One region of the Ensifer adhaerens genome, then DNA from elsewhere that is predicted to be linked to it. Evidence: predicted binding sites of a transcription regulator. Region 1 holds the regulator's gene; each other region holds the start of a gene.

What was found. Region 1 encodes LexA, which represses DNA repair genes until DNA is damaged. Its sites were predicted from a motif close to TGTTCNNNNTGTGTTCNG; they were not measured.
Region 2: the regulator LexA is predicted to act here: its motif matches at 3,310-3,327, upstream of parE (DNA topoisomerase IV subunit B).
Region 3: the regulator LexA is predicted to act here: its motif matches at 1,659-1,676, upstream of LAC81_RS20170 (YifB family Mg chelatase-like AAA ATPase).
Region 4: the regulator LexA is predicted to act here: its motif matches at 3,015-3,032, upstream of recA (recombinase RecA).

The regions. Positions count from the first base shown of each region.
Region 1 is NZ_CP083349.1:1,575,950-1,581,027, reverse strand. It holds gene LAC81_RS07860 (septal ring lytic transglycosylase RlpA family protein) at 1-105, opposite strand, end outside; tRNA gene LAC81_RS07855 (tRNA-Ser) at 420-509, shown strand; gene LAC81_RS07850 (hypothetical protein) at 705-1,307, opposite strand; gene LAC81_RS07845 (hypothetical protein) at 1,432-2,031, opposite strand; gene LAC81_RS07840 (hypothetical protein) at 2,434-2,685, shown strand; gene lexA (transcriptional repressor LexA) at 2,911-3,636, shown strand; gene LAC81_RS07830 (hypothetical protein) at 3,722-4,054, opposite strand; tRNA gene LAC81_RS07825 (tRNA-Cys) at 4,438-4,511, shown strand; gene LAC81_RS07820 (hypothetical protein) at 4,694-5,078, opposite strand, start outside.
Region 2 is NZ_CP083349.1:1,207,929-1,213,006, forward strand. It holds gene LAC81_RS05940 (hypothetical protein) at 1-316, opposite strand, end outside; gene LAC81_RS05945 (GNAT family N-acetyltransferase) at 538-1,008, shown strand; gene parE (DNA topoisomerase IV subunit B) at 1,130-3,190, opposite strand; gene LAC81_RS05955 (alpha/beta hydrolase) at 3,401-4,321, shown strand; gene LAC81_RS05960 (UbiA family prenyltransferase) at 4,448-5,078, shown strand, end outside.
Region 3 is NZ_CP083349.1:4,134,515-4,139,592, reverse strand. It holds gene LAC81_RS20170 (YifB family Mg chelatase-like AAA ATPase) at 35-1,567, opposite strand; gene gshB (glutathione synthase) at 1,785-2,732, opposite strand; gene LAC81_RS20160 (endonuclease/exonuclease/phosphatase family protein) at 2,879-3,868, opposite strand; gene LAC81_RS20155 (sn-glycerol-3-phosphate import ATP-binding protein UgpC) at 3,865-4,977, opposite strand; gene ugpE (sn-glycerol-3-phosphate ABC transporter permease UgpE) at 5,043-5,078, opposite strand, start outside.
Region 4 is NZ_CP083349.1:1,751,291-1,756,368, reverse strand. It holds gene cckA (cell cycle histidine kinase CckA) at 1-437, shown strand, start outside; gene LAC81_RS08625 (pseudouridine-5'-phosphate glycosidase) at 861-1,790, opposite strand; gene LAC81_RS08620 (carbohydrate kinase family protein) at 1,822-2,769, opposite strand; gene recA (recombinase RecA) at 3,091-4,179, shown strand; gene alaS (alanine--tRNA ligase) at 4,411-5,078, shown strand, end outside.

The DNA of each region.
Region 1 (5,078 bases):
GAGGCTCGATGTGGAGCCACAGGCTGCAAGCGTTACGCACAGCGCAGGAATAGCTGCAAGGCGCAGTCCCTTGACCAGATATGCCGCATTCTTACTGGAGGTCATCTGTCCCACAACATCGATCGAATAAGCCGTACTCGAAACCTTCCGCTCTTGCCCCCAGCGGAAATCTCGGCGTCCCGAAACGGAACAGTCGATTAAACATGACAGCAACAAGGCGAAAATGCGAACTCATCCACAGTTCAGCGCCTGATTTCATGCATTATGGTTTACAGATGGTTACCATCCGACCGGGCGCGTGCTCTCCAATACGGCCGTGGAGAAAATCTTTCAGCGATGCATGTTAAATCTTGCAAAGCGACAGGGCTTCGCGCAATAACGCCGTGCCCGGTAAGCAGTTAGCTGCGAAACTCGTGCAAGGACAGGTGGCCGAGTGGTTTAAGGCTCTGGTCTTGAAAACCAGCGTACGGGAAACCGTACCGTGGGTTCGAATCCCACCCTGTCCGCCATTCTCCCAAGGAATATAGACCGACCAACAACCGCCATCGGCGGTGCCGTTTCATCTCAATAGGGCCCCATCGGCAAGGTTGAGTTGAATTTCCGATACCGCGGCTGGTTCGCCGCAGGCAGAAGGAACCGGCGTTCTCCGTCCTCAACGCAACCCGATTGCCGGAGGCCTGCAAGAAGCCCGGAATTCGACAATGCTAGAGGCTGAACGGGTCGCGCGCTGATCGCTTCTCGCTCGGCGCATTGAACGGATCGGCCTTCTTCTCCTTGGACTTGCGCCCTTCGTCGGCGATGATCTCATCCACGGCGCGCTGGCACTTCATGAGTTCGTCTGCCGCCGGACCGGTGCCACGCAGACTGAGATTTGCGATCACGCGTTCGTCGAAGGCGATCGCCAAAGCCCGTTTGCGCACGAAGCCTGTGAGGAATTCGGGATCGGTGACGTTCACGAAGAGGAACTTGCCGTTCTCGTCTCCGGCGGCGGTCGCCGAAGCGCTCCAGGGATCGCTCTTGTCTAAGCGAAACGTCAGGTCATAGTCCTTGCCGATCTCGAGCGACTTCCAGTCGTCGCTGGCGAAGCTCATATAGAGTGGCGATTCGGAGCCCTTTGGATAAAACCCCAGGCGCAGCGTGACCCCGCCCTCGAACATCGACGTGATGAAACACGAGCCTTCCATCGACGTGTCGGAAGCAACGGTCCAGCCGCCGACTTCCTTCCACTTGATGATCTCGGCCTCTTCAGCCACGGCCGGCCCCGTCACCATCAGACAGCCCACCAACCCGAACAGCAATCTACGCATGCAAAGCCCCCGTTTGCGCGCATTTTGATAGGTCGCCGCGTGACTGTCGAGGGTGGGCGACCCGTACCCACGCAATATTTAGGAATATTCACCTCTCGTGCAGACCGATGCTCACGCCAGGGAATTACATGGCGAAGGGATCTTTCGACGACTTGGTCTGGCCGCCGCCCGCAAACGGGTCATTGTTCGGCGCATTACTGCCGGCGCCCGCAAAGGGATCGGCGGCCTTCCCCTGCCCGCCGTTCGGCATCAGCGCGTTCACGGCCTCCTGGCATTTGAACATCTCGCTGACGGCCTTCATCGAATCACGCAGACTGAGGCTCGCCACCACGCGCCCTTCGAACGCCAGCGCCAGCGTATTCTTGCGCACGAATTCGGTGAAGAAATCTGTATTGGAGAAATTGACGACCAGGGCCTTCGAACCCGTGAGGTCCACGCCGAACGCAACGGCCGGCCACTGGCGGCCGCGGTCGAGCTGCAAGGCGACGTCATACTCCCTTTGAGGCTCGATCGATTTCCAGGTAGCATTGCCGATCGAAAGAAACGCCAGGTTCGCCGATCCCCTTGGATAGAAGCCGATACGAAGGATCGCGCCGGCGTCATAGCTCGTCGCCGCGTAGCACGAGCCGCCCAAGGACGGATCGGAACCGACCGTCCAGGCATTGATCCGCTTCCAGATATTCGAACGACCTTCTTCAGCAGAGGCCGCTCCGGCCGCCGCCAACAGACCGAGAACCGCCAACGACAATCTATGCATGCAACCACCCCACTTTCCCCGCAAAGTTATCGTATTTTTGCAACCTGTCGAGACAGTGCAGCGCGATCACAACATGGATTTGTGCGCGCCGAAAGCGAGGACACGGACTGCTACAACCGATGCGATCGCAAGTCGGCCAATCGCGCCAGGATCGACGGGCCCTGCCGCCGCGCACCTCTGGCGCAAACCGGTCACAGCCTGAACTCAAAGACCTGTTGAACACGTGAGAGTGATCGCCAAGTTTGCTGGACTTCGGAACGAAAGCGCGGTTCACATCGTTAACCGCCCCGTAGTGCCACCCTTGCCTCAAAGTGGACGATCACCGTGCTTGCCGCCCTGCTTCTCGCTTCGATAGTCGCATCGCCTAACATGCCTGACGTCAAGCTCAGTGCCGCCACGGTCGATGAACTCCAGACGGACTTCGAAACCGCCGTCCCCTGCCACCAGATTGATGGACGCAACGTGTGGAAGGGTGCCATTGCGTTCTACATCCAGTCGTTCGTCTATGACGGCGACACGCCCGTCGCGACCGATGCGGCGGACGCGGTGCTTCCCGAAGACAACAGCGCAGAGACGGTGAAGGAATTCGAAGACGCCTGCGCCGCCACGCAGCCGGCCTGACCCTCGCCATCAGAACGCTCGCGATTCGCTCGACGCAGTCCAATACGGTCGTTTCCAACCACACAATCATCACCAAAACCCGCTTTGCTCCCGTAAAAGTGACCAACCGGCACGCGCAGTCCCGCCAATTGACTGAATTCACGGAATTTTAGGCACTTGCAGAACACATATGGAACAGATAGTGTCTGTTCTTGATTTGTTTCACGCCTTCTGGAGCGACGTGCCATGCTGACCCGCAAGCAACAGGAATTGCTTCTGTTCATTCACGAACGCATGAAGGAGTCGGGCGTCCCACCGTCATTCGATGAAATGAAGGATGCGCTCGACCTAGCGTCGAAGTCCGGCATCCACCGTCTGATTACCGCGCTCGAAGAACGCGGGTTCATTCGCCGTCTGCCGAACCGGGCCCGCGCGCTCGAGGTCATCAAGCTTCCGGAAGCCTACGCGTCCAGCCAGCAGCAGCCACGTCGCGGCTTCTCGCCGAGCGTGATCGAGGGAAGCCTCGGCAAGCCGGCGGCGGCAGCCCCTGCCGCACCACCGAAGCCGGCGCCGGTGGCCGAAAACACATCAGTTTCCGTGCCGGTCATGGGCCGCATCGCTGCCGGTGTGCCGATCTCGGCGATCCAGAACAACACGCACGACATCACCGTTCCGCTCGACATGATCGGCAACGGCGAACACTACGCCCTCGAAGTCAAGGGCGACTCGATGATCGAAGCCGGCATCTTCGACGGCGACACCGTGATCATCCGAAATGGCAATACCGCCAACCCCGGCGACATCATCGTGGCGCTCGTGGATGACGAGGAAGCGACGCTGAAGCGATTCCGACGCAAGGGCGCATCGATTGCGCTTGAGGCCGCAAACCCTGCCTACGAGACACGGATCTTCGGGCCTGATCGTGTGAAGATCCAGGGCAAGCTCGTTGGGCTGATCCGCCGCTACCACTGATCCCAGATAAAAATCTGGTACTCGGAAGAACCTCGCTGCCGCTTGCGGTAGCGAGGTTCTTCTTGTTCATCCGATAACGCGTCGCCTACTCGTGGATGGTGTATTCGCCGAGTTCGCAAAGGTCCTGCGTATCTTCGGTCGTATCGAGGCCCGAATCCTCTTCGAACTCGAAGCGCATGTCGTACTTGCAGACATCCCGGCCGTCAGCGATGGTGATTTCCATGTTCTCGCCGGGATTCAGAACCTGCCGGCCGAAAACATCGTCTTCCCACTCGTTGACGCCTACCGGCGACGTGTAGAAATTGGTCAGAACTGCACTTGTGTTGTTCTTCAGCTTGAAAACCAGGTCCTCTGCCCGCGCCTCGAATGTGGTCGCAGCAAAGAGGATTAACGCCGTCAGGACAAGTTTCGTCTTCATATAAGCCATTGCCTCCGTTTGATGATGACGGACGCTACCGATGCGGCTGATGTCAGCGGAGTCATCGTTCCCCCTCTACCGATTTCACCGAAGCGATAAGATCCGTACGGGGCTTAGAAGACGTGGCTTGTGCGGGCGTGTGGCATGCCTGAGCGAAAGCACCTACGCGTCGCAACCCGGAGTAAGCTGAGGAAGGTAATCGTTCCGACCTCTTCTTGAAGCATTGCTGCTCGCTGGGCAGGAGCAATCGGCCTTGCCGGACGTTCTGCCTGTGGAAAGCGCCCGAACCGCAAATTCGCTTTGTGCTTTTTCCGAAAATGCCTCTTGCGGATTTTCTGCAATCATTCTAAATCCCCGCCAACGCTCGGTTATCCGAGCCGTGAGGCCTCGTGGCGGAGTGGTGACGCAGAGGACTGCAAATCCTTGTACCCCGGTTCAATTCCGGGCGAGGCCTCCAAATACATTCACCAATATAATCAATATGTTGCAGTCGTCGCGAAGCGGAAAAAACACCGCTTCCGCGTAACGCTATGTTGCTGCGAGAATCCTTTGCTTTCCCTGCACTTCCACGAGGCGACGGCGGATCCACACGACATGAAATGCGACATGTTCAATGCGAACCCCGAGCCAGAAACCCGCTCACCAGCTGTAGGTGCTTGAACCCCGGTTCCCTTCGCGGCGCCGACAAACACGTCGCAGGTCACCATCTCTGCCGAAGGCTGTCATAGTGCCCTCAGGGCCGCCCTGTGAGCGTCCATAAGGGTCACGACGGGATCGGTCACGCTGCCACTCCATCACCTTCCGCAAGAAGCGCTCGCCCTTCACATCGATCTCGGCGAGCACGATTCCGACGACAACCTCCGCGATTTTTTCGAGGCTCAACAGGTACTCCTGATGCTGTCTGTCGTCCCTTAAGAGGCGCCTCCTTGCCGAATTGGGCGTGGCGCGGAAAGGGTTCCGAGACACCAAACCCGTCAAAGATCGCACAAATCCCTCGCCGGCGTATTTCGACATCGTCGCCAGC
Region 2 (5,078 bases), 370 kb from region 1:
CGCCTGAGAGGAAGGCCAGTGTCCGTTTCGGCAGGTTTGGTTCCGACACCGGCTCGGCCGCTTGTAGAGGTGGTGTCTGGCTCTGTTGAGAACCGGCCGGTGGCGGGGTGAGGTCGGCGAGGGCCGGACCGGAACTCTCGCACATCGCGACGACGATCGGATAGTTGGCATTCGAGAACTTCGGCAATTGCGCCTGCGAATCCGTGTCGCATTGGGCGATCGACGGCCATGTACCATTGACCGTCGAGATGTACTGGCATTGGCTGACGTCGTGGTCGCAGCCGAGAATGGTCATGACAATCAGCGCCGCTTGCATGGTGTTCCGGTCCCTGGAGGTTGTGGTCGGATCAACCTATGCCTGCACGATTCTCCCCGAAATAGGGCAGTGTTGTCGCCGACACGGAACAAATTGTTTCAGCCTGTTAGCCGGATTGATAGGGCGAGTACCGGGAGCCTGCGTCATTTGACGTATTGGCGGGCTGTACGAGTAGCACTAACCTCCGGCGCAAATCGCTGAAGCCGAGAAGGACGAAATCATTGCCTGCCGTAACCATAGCCCTGGAGTCGCCACGCCAAGCCACGGTCGTGCGTCTGCTGGAACTCTCCGACGCTTATGCCGCTTCGCTCTATCCTGCCGAAAGCAATCACATGGTCGACCTGTCGAGCCTGGAGCAGGCCGGGGTCTCGTTCCTGGTGGCGCGCCGTGAGGATGACATCGTCGGCTGCTGCGCGCTCGTGGAAGCCGGTGACGGCACGGCCGAGATCAAGCGCATGTTCGTCGATCCTGAGGCGAGGGGCCTGAAAGTCGGCAAGTTGTTGTTGCAGGCCGTGGAGGCACGTGCGGGTGAACTTGGCTACACGGCAATTCGCCTCGAAACCGGCATCTATCAGCCCGAGGCGATCGGGCTTTACAAGGCGGCCGGCTATGTCGAGCGTTCACCTTTCGGAGACTACCAGCCGGATCCGCTGAGCCTGTTCATGGAAAAGCCAGTTCGCAAGACGGCATGATCTCTCTTCGCCCGCTTACCGCAAGGACTTGAAAACGGAAACGGCGGCCTCGGGCCGCCGCTTTCGATCTTGATGGCTCAGGGCGCACAAGAAGCGTGCGCATTTTCGCAACAGTTCCGGATCAGATGTCCAAGTTCTCGGCAAATACGGCGCGCTCCTGGATGAAGCGGAAGCGGGCATCGGCCTTGGTACCCATGAGATTGTCCACCGCCTCGCGCGTGCCTTCGAAATCGATCTCGTCGATCTCGACCTTGAGCAACGTGCGGAACCTCGGGTCCATCGTCGTTTCCTTGAGCTGCGCCGGCAGCATCTCGCCCAAACCCTTGAAGCGACCGATCTCGACTTTGCCGCGACCGGAAAACTCGGTGCGCATCAATTCTTCTCGATGCGCATCGTCGCGCGCATAAAGCGTCTTCGAGCCCTGGCTGATGCGATAGAGCGGCGGCACGGCGAGATAGAGATGACCGCCGCGGATCAGCTCAGGCATTTCCTGATAGAAGAAGGTGATCAGCAGCGAGGCGATGTGCGCGCCGTCGACGTCGGCGTCGGTCATGACGACGATGCGCTCGTAGCGCAGGTCCTCTTCGCGGTATTTGCTGCGGGTGCCGCAGCCAAGCGCCTGGACGAGATCGGTGATCTGCTGGTTGGCGCTCAGCTTTTCGCGGCCGGCGCTTGCAACGTTGAGGATCTTGCCGCGCAACGGCAGGATCGCCTGGTTGGCGCGGTTGCGTGCCTGCTTTGCCGATCCGCCTGCAGAGTCCCCTTCGACGATGAAGAGTTCGGCGCCTTCTGCGGTGTTCTGCGAGCAGTCCGCGAGCTTGCCCGGCAGACGCAGCTTGCGCACTGCCGTCTTGCGGTTGACTTCCTTTTCCTTGCGTCGGCGCACGCGTTCTTCTGCACGCTCGACGACCCAGTCGAGCAGCTTGGCGGCTTCGCCCGGATTGTCGGCAAGGTAGTGGTCGAATGGGTCGCGCAGTGCGTTTTCGACGATGCGCTGGGCTTCGACCGTCGCAAGCTTGTCCTTGGTCTGGCCGACGAATTCCGGTTCGCGAATGAAGACCGAGAGCATGCCTGCTGCCGAAATCATCACGTCGTCCGTGGTGATGATCGCCGCCCGCTTGTTCTGCGTCAGCTCGGCATAGTTCTTCAAGCCCTTGGTCAGCGCGATGCGGAAGCCCGCCTCGTGCGTGCCGCCCTCGGGCGTCGGGATGGTATTACAGTAGGAATGGACCTGCTGGTCGCCGCCGTACCAGGTGACGGCCCATTCGAGCGAGCCGTGCCCGTTTGCCTTCTCCGACTTGCCGGCGAAGATCTCACGGGTGACGGTGAATTCCTTACCGAGTGTTGCGGCGAGATAGTCCTTCAGGCCGCCCGGGAAGTGGAAGACAGCCTTGTCCGGGATCTCCGAGCCTTCCTGCAGCAGCGAGGGATCGCAGGACCAGCGGATCTCGACGCCGCCGAAGAGATAGGCCTTCGAGCGCGCCATGCGGAACAGGCGACCGGGCTCGAAATGCGCGTGCGGCCCGAAAATATCCGGGTCCGGATGGAAGCGAACGCGGGTGCCGCGGCGGTTGTGCACGTCGCCGAGTTCTTCAAGCCCGCCCTGCGGAATGCCGCGGGAGAAGCGCTGGCGATAGAGCTTGCGGTTGCGCGCGACCTCGACTTCGAGCGCGTCGGACAGCGCGTTGACGACGGAAACGCCCACACCATGCAAACCGCCGGAGGTCTCATAGGCCTTGCCGTCGAACTTGCCGCCGGCATGCAGAACCGTCATGACGACTTCGAGCGTCGACTTGCCCGGGAATTTTGGATGGTTCTCGACTGGGATGCCACGACCGTTGTCGGTGACGGTCAGGAAGCCATCTGCGTCGAGGTGCACTTCGATGAAGTTGGCATGGCCGGCCACCGCTTCGTCCATCGAGTTGTCGATGACTTCGGCGAAGAGATGGTGCAGCGCCTTCTCGTCCGTGCCGCCGATATACATGCCCGGACGACGGCGGACCGGCTCCAGGCCTTCGAGCACCTCGATTGCCGACGCATCATAATCACTGCCATCACTGCCTTTCGGGGCAGGGCGCGGCTCTTCGCGCACGATGGGTGCCGCTGGCACAGCCGGTTTGGCGCTCGGCTGTACGGGCTTCGGTTGCTCGGGCATTGAAAAGAGGTCGCTGTTGTCGTCCATGGGGCCGTTCGGATCGTTCCTGTCGTATGGGGATGCCTGAGGCCATAGCAAGACCTCGGCTTTGCCGCCATCCCCCGGCGGTCGAATCACCTGAATTCTGCCAGACTCTCACAGGATACGCGAACAAAAGGAGAATGCCGGCATCGGCCTTGGCGAAATGCCGCCTTCGCGGCCGTGTCATGGCGCAAGTGTTGCTTTGACGTCCGGGCGATGGCAAGGCTGTTCGGCGAACAAGGGAGCCCGTCATTGGCCGTGTCCACAATTGTTTTTCCGTTTCGTCGGCTTCTGCTGGCCGTTGCCTTTTTTTCCGCAGCTTCCGTCGCCCAGGCTCAGGCACTGAAGCCCTTCAAGGACGAGCTCTTCTCCTATGGCAAGGTGCTGCAGCAAAATGATGACGGTGATGACCTGACTGTCGACTATCAAGAACTGCGCGATATCAACGAACGGGACGAAATCCCGGAACGCCGGGTGAAGCGCGCCTATGTTTCTCTGGGCGTGAAAAGCGAGCAGGTCAACGAGACACTCGACATCGGGGGCCGTTCGCTTGACGTGACCCGCGTCGGTCCGGACCGCGGCGCTGCCTTCACGGTGATCTTCATCCACGGTCGCGGTGGCGACCGACGGCTCGGCACCAACGACTTTTCCTTCGGCGGCAACTTCAATCGGCTGAAAAACCTCGCTGTCGCCAATGGTGGCGTCTATTACGCACCAAGCGTCCGTTCCTTCGACACGTCAGGTGCCGCGGATATTGCCGGCCTGGTCAGGCAGGTCTCAGAGCGCTCGGGCGGCCGGCCCGTGGTGCTGGCCTGCGCCTCGATGGGCAGCTTCATCTGCTGGGGCGTTTCGCGCGATCCCTCCGCTGTCGCAGCTCTCAGCGGCATGATGGTGATGGGTGGCGTGAGCGACCCCGATTTTACGAAGAGCGCCGCCTTCAAGGCGAAGTTGCCCATGTACTTCAGCCATGGCAGCCGCGACAGCGTTTATCCGGCCGAGAGCCAGAAGGCGCTCTATCGCACGCTGAAGGCTCAAGGCTATCCGACGCGCTTCGTCCTGTTCGAAAGCGGCTCACACGGCACCCCGGTGCGCATGACTGACTGGCGTGATGCGTTGAACTGGATCGGCCGCCACTGACCTTTGTCCGCGCTGCCGACATTTGTTAACCAGGCCGACAGTTTCCGGGCGAGATTGTGGCCCGTGTTTCCACTCTGGAAAGTTGAAGACGCCATCATGCCGGCAATTATGGCTGGGATGGAAATCATGGACGCGCGCACCGAGACACGGCACATTCCGCTGTGTGTGGATCTGGACGGTACTCTGTTGGCCGCCGATACACTGTGGGAAGGTGCGGCGATCATCCTGTTGCGCAACCCCCTGATGCTTTTTCCCATGCTGTTCTGGCTGGCAAAGGGCAAGGCGCGGTTGAAGCACGAGGTGGCCCTGCGTTCCGGGCGCAGGGCGCAGGACTGGCCCTACCGGCAGGCCGTCATCGACCGGCTCACCGAGGAGAAAAAGACGGGCCGCGAACTGGTGCTCGTCACCGGTGCGGCGCCGTCGGTTGCCAGGGATATTGCCGATCACGTCGGCCTCTTTTCCTCTGTCATGCATTCGACCGATGCGCTCAATCTGACGAGCAGCCGTAAGCGCCAGGCGCTGGTCGATCGTTTCGGCGACGGCGCGTTCGACTACATGGGCAACAGCCGCGACGACATCGCCGTCTTCGAGGCGGCGCGCCGCGCGATCGTGGTTGCGCCTGATGCCGCTGCCGAAAAATGGCGCCGCAACCATGATGCCGAGTGCCTTGATACCGGCAAGGTGAGCGTGCTGGCACCGCTGAAATCCATCCGGGTGCATCAGTGGGCAAAGAACGTGCTGATCGGCGTGCCGATGA
Region 3 (5,078 bases), 1.6 Mb from region 1:
AAACATGGATCGATTGCCGCAGTGGGGGCGATCGCTATGCCGCCGCCTGTAGCCGCTCGCCGGCAATGCGATAGGAAATCGCTTCGGCAAGATGAATGCGGCCGACCGTTGCGGCACCATCGAGATCGGCGAGGGTGCGGGCGACCTTCAGGACACGGTGGTAGCCGCGTGCGGAGAATTTCATCTTTTCGGCGGCGTCCCGAAGAAGCTGCAGCCCGGCCGCGTCGGGTGCCGCGATCTTCTCGATCAGCGAGGTCGACGCGCGGGCATTGCTGGTCAAGTCCGCATGGCCGAGGACGGCAAAGCGGTCGATCTGCATGGCACGGGCATGCGCGACCCGGCGGGCAACGACCTCGCTGCTTTCGGCTGCGGCCGGCTTCAGGAGATCGGCGGCGCTGACGGCCGGCACGTCGATGCGGATATCGATGCGGTCCATCAGCGGACCGGAGATGCGCGCCTGATAGTCGGACATGCAGCGCGGGCCGCGGGCGCAGCTGCGACCGGGTTCGCCGGCCATGCCGCAGCGGCAGGGGTTCATGGCGGCGACAAGCTGGATCGCGGCGGGATAGCTGACGCGGTGATTGGCACGGGCGATGATGCATTCGGCGGTCTCGAGCGGCTGGCGCAGCGCGTCGAGCACCTGCGGCGAGAATTCCGGAAATTCGTCGAGAAACAGCACGCCGTTATGGGCAAGCGACGCCTCGCCGGGCTTGGCGCGCAAGCCCCCGCCGACCATGGCGGCCATGGTCGCGGAATGGTGCGGCGTGCGGAACGGCCGTCGGTCCGACAGCTTACCGCCCGGAAGCTGCCCGGCGATCGAATGGATCATCGACACTTCGAGAAGCTCGGTCGGGTTGAGCGGCGGCAGGATCGACGGCAGGCGGGCGGCGAGCATCGACTTGCCCGATCCGGGCGGGCCAACCATCAAGAGATTGTGGTTGCCGGCAGCGGCCACCTCGAGCGCCCGCTTGGCGCTCTCCTGGCCCTTGATGTCGGCGAGATCGGGCAGGTCGGTAGCGCCCGAGCGGATTGCGGCGTCCGGCCGCGAAAGCACCTGCGTGCCGCGGAAATGGTTGGCGATCGCGATCAGGCTGCGCGGCGCCAGGATATCGATCTCGGCCCCGGCCCACGCCGCCTCGGGTCCACTTTCGGCCGGGCAGATCAGCCCTTTGCCGAGCGCATTGGCGCCGATTGCCGCCGGAAGCGCTCCGGCAACCGCCGCAATCGTACCGTCCAAATTCAGTTCCCCGATCACCACATAGGGCGCCAGCGCATCGCCCGGAATGGCGCCGAGGGCCGCCATCAGGCCGAGCGCGATGGCAAGATCGAAGTGGCTGCCTTCCTTGGGAAGGTCGGCGGGGGCGAGATTGACGGTGACCCGCTTGGCCGGCAGGGCGAGACCGGAGGCATGCAGGGCTGCCTGCACCCGCTCGCGGCTTTCGGCGACGGCCTTGTCCGGCAGGCCGACGATCTGCATCCCGACCTTGCCCGGTGCGACCATCACCTGCACATCAACAGGCAGACCCTCGATACCCTGAAATGCGACCGTGCTGACGCGCGCGACCATGCTTGCCCCCTCGCCCAGGCAGCCCGGCTATCGGGCGCCACAACCGCCCAGGGTTGCAGGCAGAAGCCTTGCACGGATTACGCACAAAAACAAGAACAATTACAGAACATTCGAAAGGAGGCGGACGCATCGGCAAAGGTGCCGTTCCGGCAAACGGCCGCGGGCGAAGGCCCGCAGCACGCTTCGTCGACCGGAGTAGTCTATCCGCTAGCGCCGATCAGGCGCGCTTGCGCTCGATCGCATCCCAGAGAAGGCTGGCGACATCGGCGCCGCCGAACTTCTTGACTTCGCGGATGCCGGTCGGCGAGGTCACGTTGATCTCGGTCATGTAGTCGCCGATGACGTCGATGCCGACGAAGAGGAAGCCGCGGGCCTTCAGCGCCGGAGCGATGCGATCGCAGATTTCCTTTTCGCGCGCCGTCAGTTCGGTCGGCTCCGGGCGGCCGCCGGCATGCATGTTGGAGCGGGCGTCATGCTCGGCCGGAACGCGGTTGATGGCGCCGACCGGCTCGCCGTCGACGAGCAGGATGCGCTTGTCGCCCTTGCGCACCGCCGGCAGGTATTCCTGGGCGATGAAGGGCTCGCGGAACATCTGGCCGAACATTTCCAGAAGAGAAGAGAGGTTGCGATCGTCGCGCGTCGAATGGAAGACGCCGGCGCCGCCATTGCCGTAGAGCGGCTTCAGGATGATGTCGCCCATCTCCTGGCGGAAGCTGGCGATTTCGGCGGGGTCGCGGGTGATCAGCGTCTTCGGCATCAGGTCGGCAAATTCGGTGACGAAGATCTTCTCCGGCGAATTGCGCACCCAGGCCGGATCATTGACGACCAGCGTCTTCGGATGCAGGCGCTCGAGAAGATGCGTCGAGGTGATGTAGGCCATGTCGAAGGGCGGATCCTGGCGGAGCAGGATGACGTCCATCGTCGAAAGATCGACACGCTCGGCTTCGCCAAGCGTGAAGTGATCGCCCTTGACGTCGCGCAGCGTCATCTGCTGCGCGCTCGCATAGACCTTGCCGTCGCGCAGCGACAGTTTCTCAGGCGTATAGTGGAAGAGACGATAGCCGCGCGACTGTGCCTCGAGGCTCATGGCGAAGGTGGAATCCCCCGCGATGTTGATGCCCGAGACATGGTCCATCTGGACCCCGACATTGACGATTTTCGCCATCTACCCATCCCTCATGGATCACGGATAGCCGTGATCGATTTCAAACCGCCGGAACGGAAGAGGACGGAAAACCGCTGCCCTCTGCCGCACTGGCAAAGCCCTCGACATGTAGAATGCGGGCGCGCCTTAGGCAAGGAGAGGCGAGCCTATTCAAAGCCCTCAATGGCGCAGGTGATGAGATCGTGGTCCGAAAGCGGACGACCGGTTTCATCGAGCGAAGGGACGACGCGGGTCTCGCCGATCTTCAAACCGCGCGACAGGAACCAGTCGAGCTTCATCGCCCGTTCCGGCCAGCGGGTGATCAAGCTCGGGCGCGTGGTCATGACGTCGAGCGGTCCGCCGTGGCGGGTAAAGCCCCTGGCAGCGCTCAAGGCAAAGAGCCCTTCGGCCTCGAAGTCGCCGCCGGCGTGGTTGCCGGTGTTGAGATCGCCGCCGATCAGCACCGGCATATCCGGAAACGTTTCATCGAGCGCATCGATCAATTCCTTGACCTGGCGCTCGCGATAGACGGCGGTCGTGGCACTTTCGAGATGAGTGGAGACTGCGACGAAGGGACCGGCTTCCGTTTCGATCACCGCGCCGATCGCGAAGCGCTCGCCGAGACGCGGCTGCTCGCCATCCGTAAACCAGAGGCGTTCGCCCCAGAGGCGCAGCATGAAGGGTCGTCCGAGCGGCACGGATGCCATCAGCGCATTGCCGTGAAACCCCTTGGCGTTGAAATCATCCTCGCAGAATTCGCGCTCCGTATCGGAGCCGAGACCCATCTCGATGAACTCGATGCCATAGGCATAGTGCATGCCGAGCGTGTCGGCGACTTCGGCGGTCGGATGACGCTGGCTGGTGCGGGCCATGCCGCTGTCCATTTCCGAAAGCAGGACGACCGGAGCATTCGTTGCGGCCAGATGCGCGGCACTTTCCGCCGGGAACAGGCAGCGTTCCAGGTTCCAGGCAGCAACGGTAAGCGGAAAGGCGAGCGGCGTATCCGACGAAGACGTGCCGCCGACCTCGATGCTGTTCATCTCCGGGCGTGCGCCCATAGCGGCGTCATGGGCCGCAATGGTGCGCACGATCGACGCAAATCCCTGGCGCAGTTCGAGCGAGGGAACGGCTAGCTGCTCTACGGTTTCAAAGATCACGATGCGGTCTCCAGGCGAAGGGTTTGCGCCGGAGCTTCGCCCGCAAACGACGTGCCGCGCTCCAGCCGCTTGCCGGTCTCCGGCGAGAAGAAATGGAGGCGGTCGACGGCGATGGTCACAGCGAGATCGCCCGACAGCGGCGTTTCCGGCGACAGCGCAATGGTGAGGGCCTGCCCCTCGATGGTGCCATGTACGAGCCGCTGGGCGCCTAGTTCCTCGACATAGTCGACCTGGAACAGCATCGCGTCTTCGCCTACGCCGGCAAGCCGGAGATCCTCGGCGCGCAGGCCAACGGTCACAGCGCCCTCCACCGGCGCGCGGCCGGCGAGGTCTATCCGGTAGAGGCCGATCTGCAGCCTGCCGCCTTCGATCTGCCCCTTGATCAGGTTCATTGCCGGCGAGCCGATGAAGCTCGCAACGAAGGTCGAGGCCGGACGGTGATAGACATCGAGCGGCTGGCCGATCTGCTCGATGCGGCCGCCGTTCAGCACCACAAGCCGATCGGCGAGCGTCATCGCCTCGAGCTGGTCGTGTGTGACATAGAGGGAGGTCGTGCCGAGCCGCTTCTGCAGCCGCTTGATCTCGCCGCGCATGGAGACGCGCAGCTTGGCGTCAAGGTTGGAAAGCGGCTCGTCGAAGAGGAAGGCCGCCGGCTTGCGCACGATGGCTCGGCCCATCGCGACGCGCTGGCGCTGGCCGCCCGAGAGAGCGCGGGGCTTGCGGGAAAGATAGGGCTCGATCTCCAGCATGCGCGCGGCTTCGGCGACGCGGGCGTCGATCTCGGCCTTCGGCGTCTTGCGGTTCTTCAGGCCGTAGGCGAGGTTTTCATAAACGGTCATGTGCGGATAGAGCGCGTAGTTCTGGAAGACCATGGCGATATCGCGCTCGGCCGGATCGACGTCGTTGATGACGCGCGAACCGATCGTCACCGTGCCCTTGGAGATCGTTTCAAGGCCAGCGACCATGCGCAGGAGCGTGGACTTGCCGCAGCCGGACGGGCCGACCAGCACGATGAATTCGCCGTCCTCGATGTCGATCGAGACGGATTTCACCGCCTCGACATTGCCGTGATAGATCTTCGAGACCTCGGCGATGGTTATGGCCGCCATGGCTGCCTCCGTTGAATTGGTAGGTTTCAGGAGCGGGCGGAACGTTCGTCCCGCCGCTGCTCCGCTTACTTGTCGCTTTCCGTCAGGCCCTTGATGAACCA
Region 4 (5,078 bases), 180 kb from region 1:
CGGCGCCGGTGGCACAGGCGGTTGCAGCACCGGTGGCGAAGGCCGAAGAGCCGGCCGATCTCACCGGGGACTCGGCTGTCGTCCTGCTCGTCGAGGACGAGGAGGCGGTGCGCCGTGGCGGCAAGCGCATGCTCGAAACGCGCGGTTACACCGTCTACGAGGCGGGATCCGGCGTCGAGGCGCTGGACATCATGGACGAGCTCGACGGCGCGGTCGATATCGTCGTTTCGGACGTGGTCATGCCGGAGATGGACGGACCGACACTCCTGACAGAGCTTCGCAAGAAATACCCGGACCTGAAGTTCATCTTCGTTTCGGGCTATGCGGAGGATGCCTTTGCCCGCAACCTGCCGGCTGACGCGAAGTTCGGCTTCCTGCCGAAGCCATTCTCGCTGAAGCAACTGGCCGTCGCAGTACGCGAGATGCTCGATTCCTAAATCGAAGCCATTGATCCAACGGCCGGAAGCGGCCTGGATCGAGGCTCAGGTGCTCCAAAGTCAAGCATTCGGAACCAATCGTGCTTGTGCCTTGACCGAGGTTACCGGTGCGCGTTGCCGACCAGCCCGGAGGAAGATCGGCGATCTCGCCAATGTCGAGGTGGATATCCATGACCTCAGACATCGCGACCACGAGCGCGGCCACCATCCCCGTCGGTTGCCCTCCCAGGAACGCCCACGAATGATCGTCATCGTAGTGTTTGACGACGAGAATGCGACGACCAGCGACGACCGAGCGTCAGGCAATGCAGGCACCGTTCGGTACTTGATTAAACTTCCAGCGCATACTCAACCTTCGCAAATGCAAAAGCCCAGCACTTGCGTGCCGGGCTTTTGCATTTTTCGTGACCTTGCGGCGTGGCGTTATTGCGCGTTCAACGCGACCGCAATTTCGCCGGCGAGGCGGGCATTGTTCTCGACCAGCGCGATGTTGGTCTCGAGGCTGCGGCCCTCGGTCATGTGGAAGAGATTGTCGAGCAGGTAAGGCGTGACGGCCTTGCCGGTGATCTCGTCGCTCTCGGCATTGTCGAGTGCGCGGGCGATGTAGATTTCCATCTCTTCGCGCGGGATTTCGCTTTCTTCCGGAACCGGATTGGCGACCAGCATGCCGCCGTCGACGCCGAGCAGTTCGCGCATGTTCTGGAAGTTGGCGATCGCTGCCGGGCTGTTCAGCATCAGCGGGCTCTTGAGGCCACTGTCGCGCGACCAGAAGGCCGGGAAGATTTCGCTGTCATAGGTGACGACGGGTACGCCGCGGGTTTCGAGCACTTCGAGCGTTTTCGGAATGTCGAGGATTGCCTTGGCGCCGGCGCAAACGACGATGACACCCGTGCGGGCAAGTTCGTCGAGGTCGGCCGAAATGTCGAAGCTGAGTTCGGCGCCGCGATGCACGCCACCGATACCGCCGGTCGCGAAGACGCGAATGCCGGCGCGGGCAGCGGCAATCATCGTCGCGGCAACGGTGGTCGCGCCGGTACGGCGTTCGGCAATCGCGAAGGCGAGGTCGGCGCGCGAGACCTTCATCGCCCCTTCCGTCTTTGCCAGTTCTTCCAGCTTGGCGTCTTCAAGGCCGATATGCAGCACGCCATGGATGACGGCGATCGTTGCCGGCACGGCACCCTGTTCGCGGATGATCGCTTCGACGCTGCGGGCCATGTTCAGATTGCCCGGGTAGGGCATGCCATGGGTGATGATGGTCGATTCCAGCGCCACGATCGGCGCGCCACGCGCCTTGGCGGCTGCGACCTCGTTCGAATATTCCATCGGCAGGGAGGGAGAAGCGGGTTTGGTCATCGTCTTTCCTTGGGAGTTCTGCTGGCAATTGTCATGACAGCATTTGGGGAGCGGGCACAAGGGCCAGCGCCTGTTCGAGATTGGCCGCGGACATCTCTTCGGATGCGGCCAAGGGAGAGCGCAATGTGATTCCGGCGGCTGCGATGCCGTGCCGCAGGCAATCGTCGATGCCGCGACCCGCGAGGCGGGCGGAAAGGAATCCGGAAGCGAGTGCGTCGCCGGCGCCGGTCACGTCGGCAAGTGCCGGCAGGGCCGGCGGAACGGCGACGCAGGTGCGCTCACCATCGAATGCGACGACGGCGCGGCCGCCGCGTGTCACCACGCCGCCCTTGAGGCCTGCGTTTCTCAGCAACGACGGCCACTCTTCAGCCTCGGCCGCGTCCTTGCCGGTCAGCGCCCGTGCCTCGGATTCGTTCATGAACAGGAACGACAGATATGAGAGGCACGAACGGTAGCGGATGACTTTGGCGGGCGAAACCGCAATGCCGGCGACAAGGCACCCGTTGTCGGCAGCCGATTGCACCAGCGCGGCAATCGTTTCTTCCGGCAGGTTGGCATCCGTCAGTACGAGCTTGCTGGTGGCGATGACTTCGCGCAGTGCCCGCCGCTGCAGCTGCCGGGGAGAGAACAGCCGGTAGAGCTCCATGTCCGCGAGCGCGATGACCAGATTGCCGTCGTTTTCGAGGATGGCCGTGTAGCTCGGCGTCTGACGATCGAGAAAGGTGAGGGGGCTGTCGATGACGCCGGCGGCGGCCGCCGCTGCCGTCACCATTTCGCCAGCCGCATCGCCGCCACGCGTGCTGATCATGCGCACGCCATGGCCGAGGCGCGAAAGGTTGCGGGCCGCGTTGAAGCCACCACCGCCGGCCTCTTCGAACCAGGTGCCGGGATTGCTGGACCCCGGTGCCGTCGTTCCCGAAATGCGGCCGCGCCTGTCGATGTGCGCACCGCCGAAAACGGCGATTTCAGCTTCCGTCATGAATGTTCCTCTGCTTGGCCGTTCGGCCGAAATATCTGTTGGCTATCTGCAATGGCCGATGGGCGAATTCCAAGTACCTGATGCGCCTGACGTCTTCGTCGTCGGCGAATCGGCAAAGCCTTACCGGGCAGGTTCGAAGGACTATCCCTCGTCTTCGAGAACCCGTGGTTTCAATCCATGAACATGAACGGAACGAAACCAAAATATCGGTCGTTTTTCAATGTATTGTCCTGCTCTTGCAAATACGGAACAAAACATGTACAAAAACTCCTGCGGCGGCTTCATTGCCTCGGTAGCTTCAATAACCTAAAGGTGGACCAAATGGCACAAAACTCTTTGCGGCTCGTAGAGGACAAATCGGTGGATAAAAGCAAGGCACTTGAAGCGGCACTTTCCCAGATCGAACGTTCGTTCGGCAAGGGATCGATCATGAAGCTCGGTGGGAAGGACAGCATCATTGAGATCGAGACGGTTTCGACCGGCTCTCTCAGCCTCGACATCGCGCTCGGCATTGGCGGCCTGCCGAAGGGCCGTATCGTTGAAATTTACGGCCCGGAAAGCTCGGGTAAGACGACGCTGGCGCTGCAGACCGTCGCCGAAGCACAGAAGAAGGGCGGCATCTGCGCCTTCGTCGACGCCGAACACGCGCTCGATCCGGTCTATGCCCGCAAGCTCGGCGTCGATCTTGAAAACCTCCTGATCTCGCAGCCCGATACCGGCGAGCAGGCGCTTGAGATCACCGACACGCTGGTACGCTCCGGCGCGATCGACGTTCTCGTCGTCGACTCCGTTGCAGCGCTCGTGCCGCGCGCTGAAATCGAAGGCGAAATGGGCGACAGCCTGCCGGGCATGCAGGCCCGTCTGATGAGCCAGGCGCTGCGCAAGCTGACGGCATCGATCTCCAAGTCGAATTGCATGGTCATCTTCATCAACCAGATCCGCATGAAGATCGGCGTCATGTTCGGCTCGCCGGAAACCACCACAGGCGGTAACGCACTGAAATTCTACGCATCCGTGCGCCTCGACATCCGCCGCATCGGTTCGGTCAAGGAGCGCGAAGAGGTTGTTGGCAACCAGACCCGCGTCAAGGTCGTCAAGAACAAGATGGCACCGCCCTTCAAGCAGGTCGAATTCGACATCATGTATGGCGAAGGCGTATCGAAGACTGGCGAACTCGTCGACCTCGGCGTCAAGGCCGGCATCGTCGAGAAGTCCGGCGCCTGGTTCTCCTACAACAGCCAGCGCCTGGGGCAGGGCCGCGAGAACGCCAAGACGTTCCTGCGCGACAATCCGGATCTTGCGCGCGAAATCGAGACGGCGCTACGCCAGAACGCCGGCCTGATCGCCGACCGGTTCCTCGAGAATGGCGGTCCGGAAGCGGACGACGGTGACGAGCCGCCGGAAGCATAAGCCGCTCGGTCCACTGAGGTTACAAGAAAACCGGTCGTTCCATGGGCGGCCGGTTTTTTGCTGGCGTCTGGACAGTCGGATATGTGAGCGATAAAAGCCTTTGGTTCCGGCGACCCAGCGCGTTGGAGGGTGCGGTCGCCGTGGGTGGCTGCAGGGTTTAGGGACAATGGCTTAGTGGCGCGGCGTGGGCCGGACCCGGGCCGGAATCGGTGCTTAAGAATAGGACGCAAGATGAGCGGCGTGAATGAAATCCGGTCGACCTTTCTCGACTATTTCCGCAGAAACGGTCACGAGGTCGTGTCGTCGAGCCCGTTGGTGCCGCGCAACGACCCGACATTGATGTTTACCAATGCCGGTATGGTGCAGTTCAAGAACGTCTTCACCGGCCTGGAGCAGCGTCCCTATTCGACGGCCGTCACGGCGCAGAAATGCGTGCGCGCCGGTGGCAAGCACAACGACCTCGACAACGTCGGCTACACCGCGCGTCACCACACCTTCTTCGAGATGCTCGGCAACTTCTCCTTCGGCGATTACTTCAAGGCGAACGCCATCGAGCTTGCCTGGAACCTGATCACCAAGGAATACGGCCTCGACGCCAAGCGCCTGCTGGTCACGGTCTACCACACCGATGACGAAGCCTTCGACCTCTGGAAGAAGATCGCCGGCTTCTCCGACGACCGTATTATCCGCATTCCGACCAGCGACAACTTCTGGGCGATGGGCGATACCGGCCCGTGCGGCCCGTGCTCTGAAATCTTCTACGACCATGGCGACAAGATCTGGGGCGGACCGCCCGGCTCGGCCGACGAAGATGGTGACCGCTTCATCGAGATCTGGAACCTCGTCTTCATGCAGTACGAGCAGGTCACCAAGGAAGAGCGGGTCAACCTGCCGCGTCC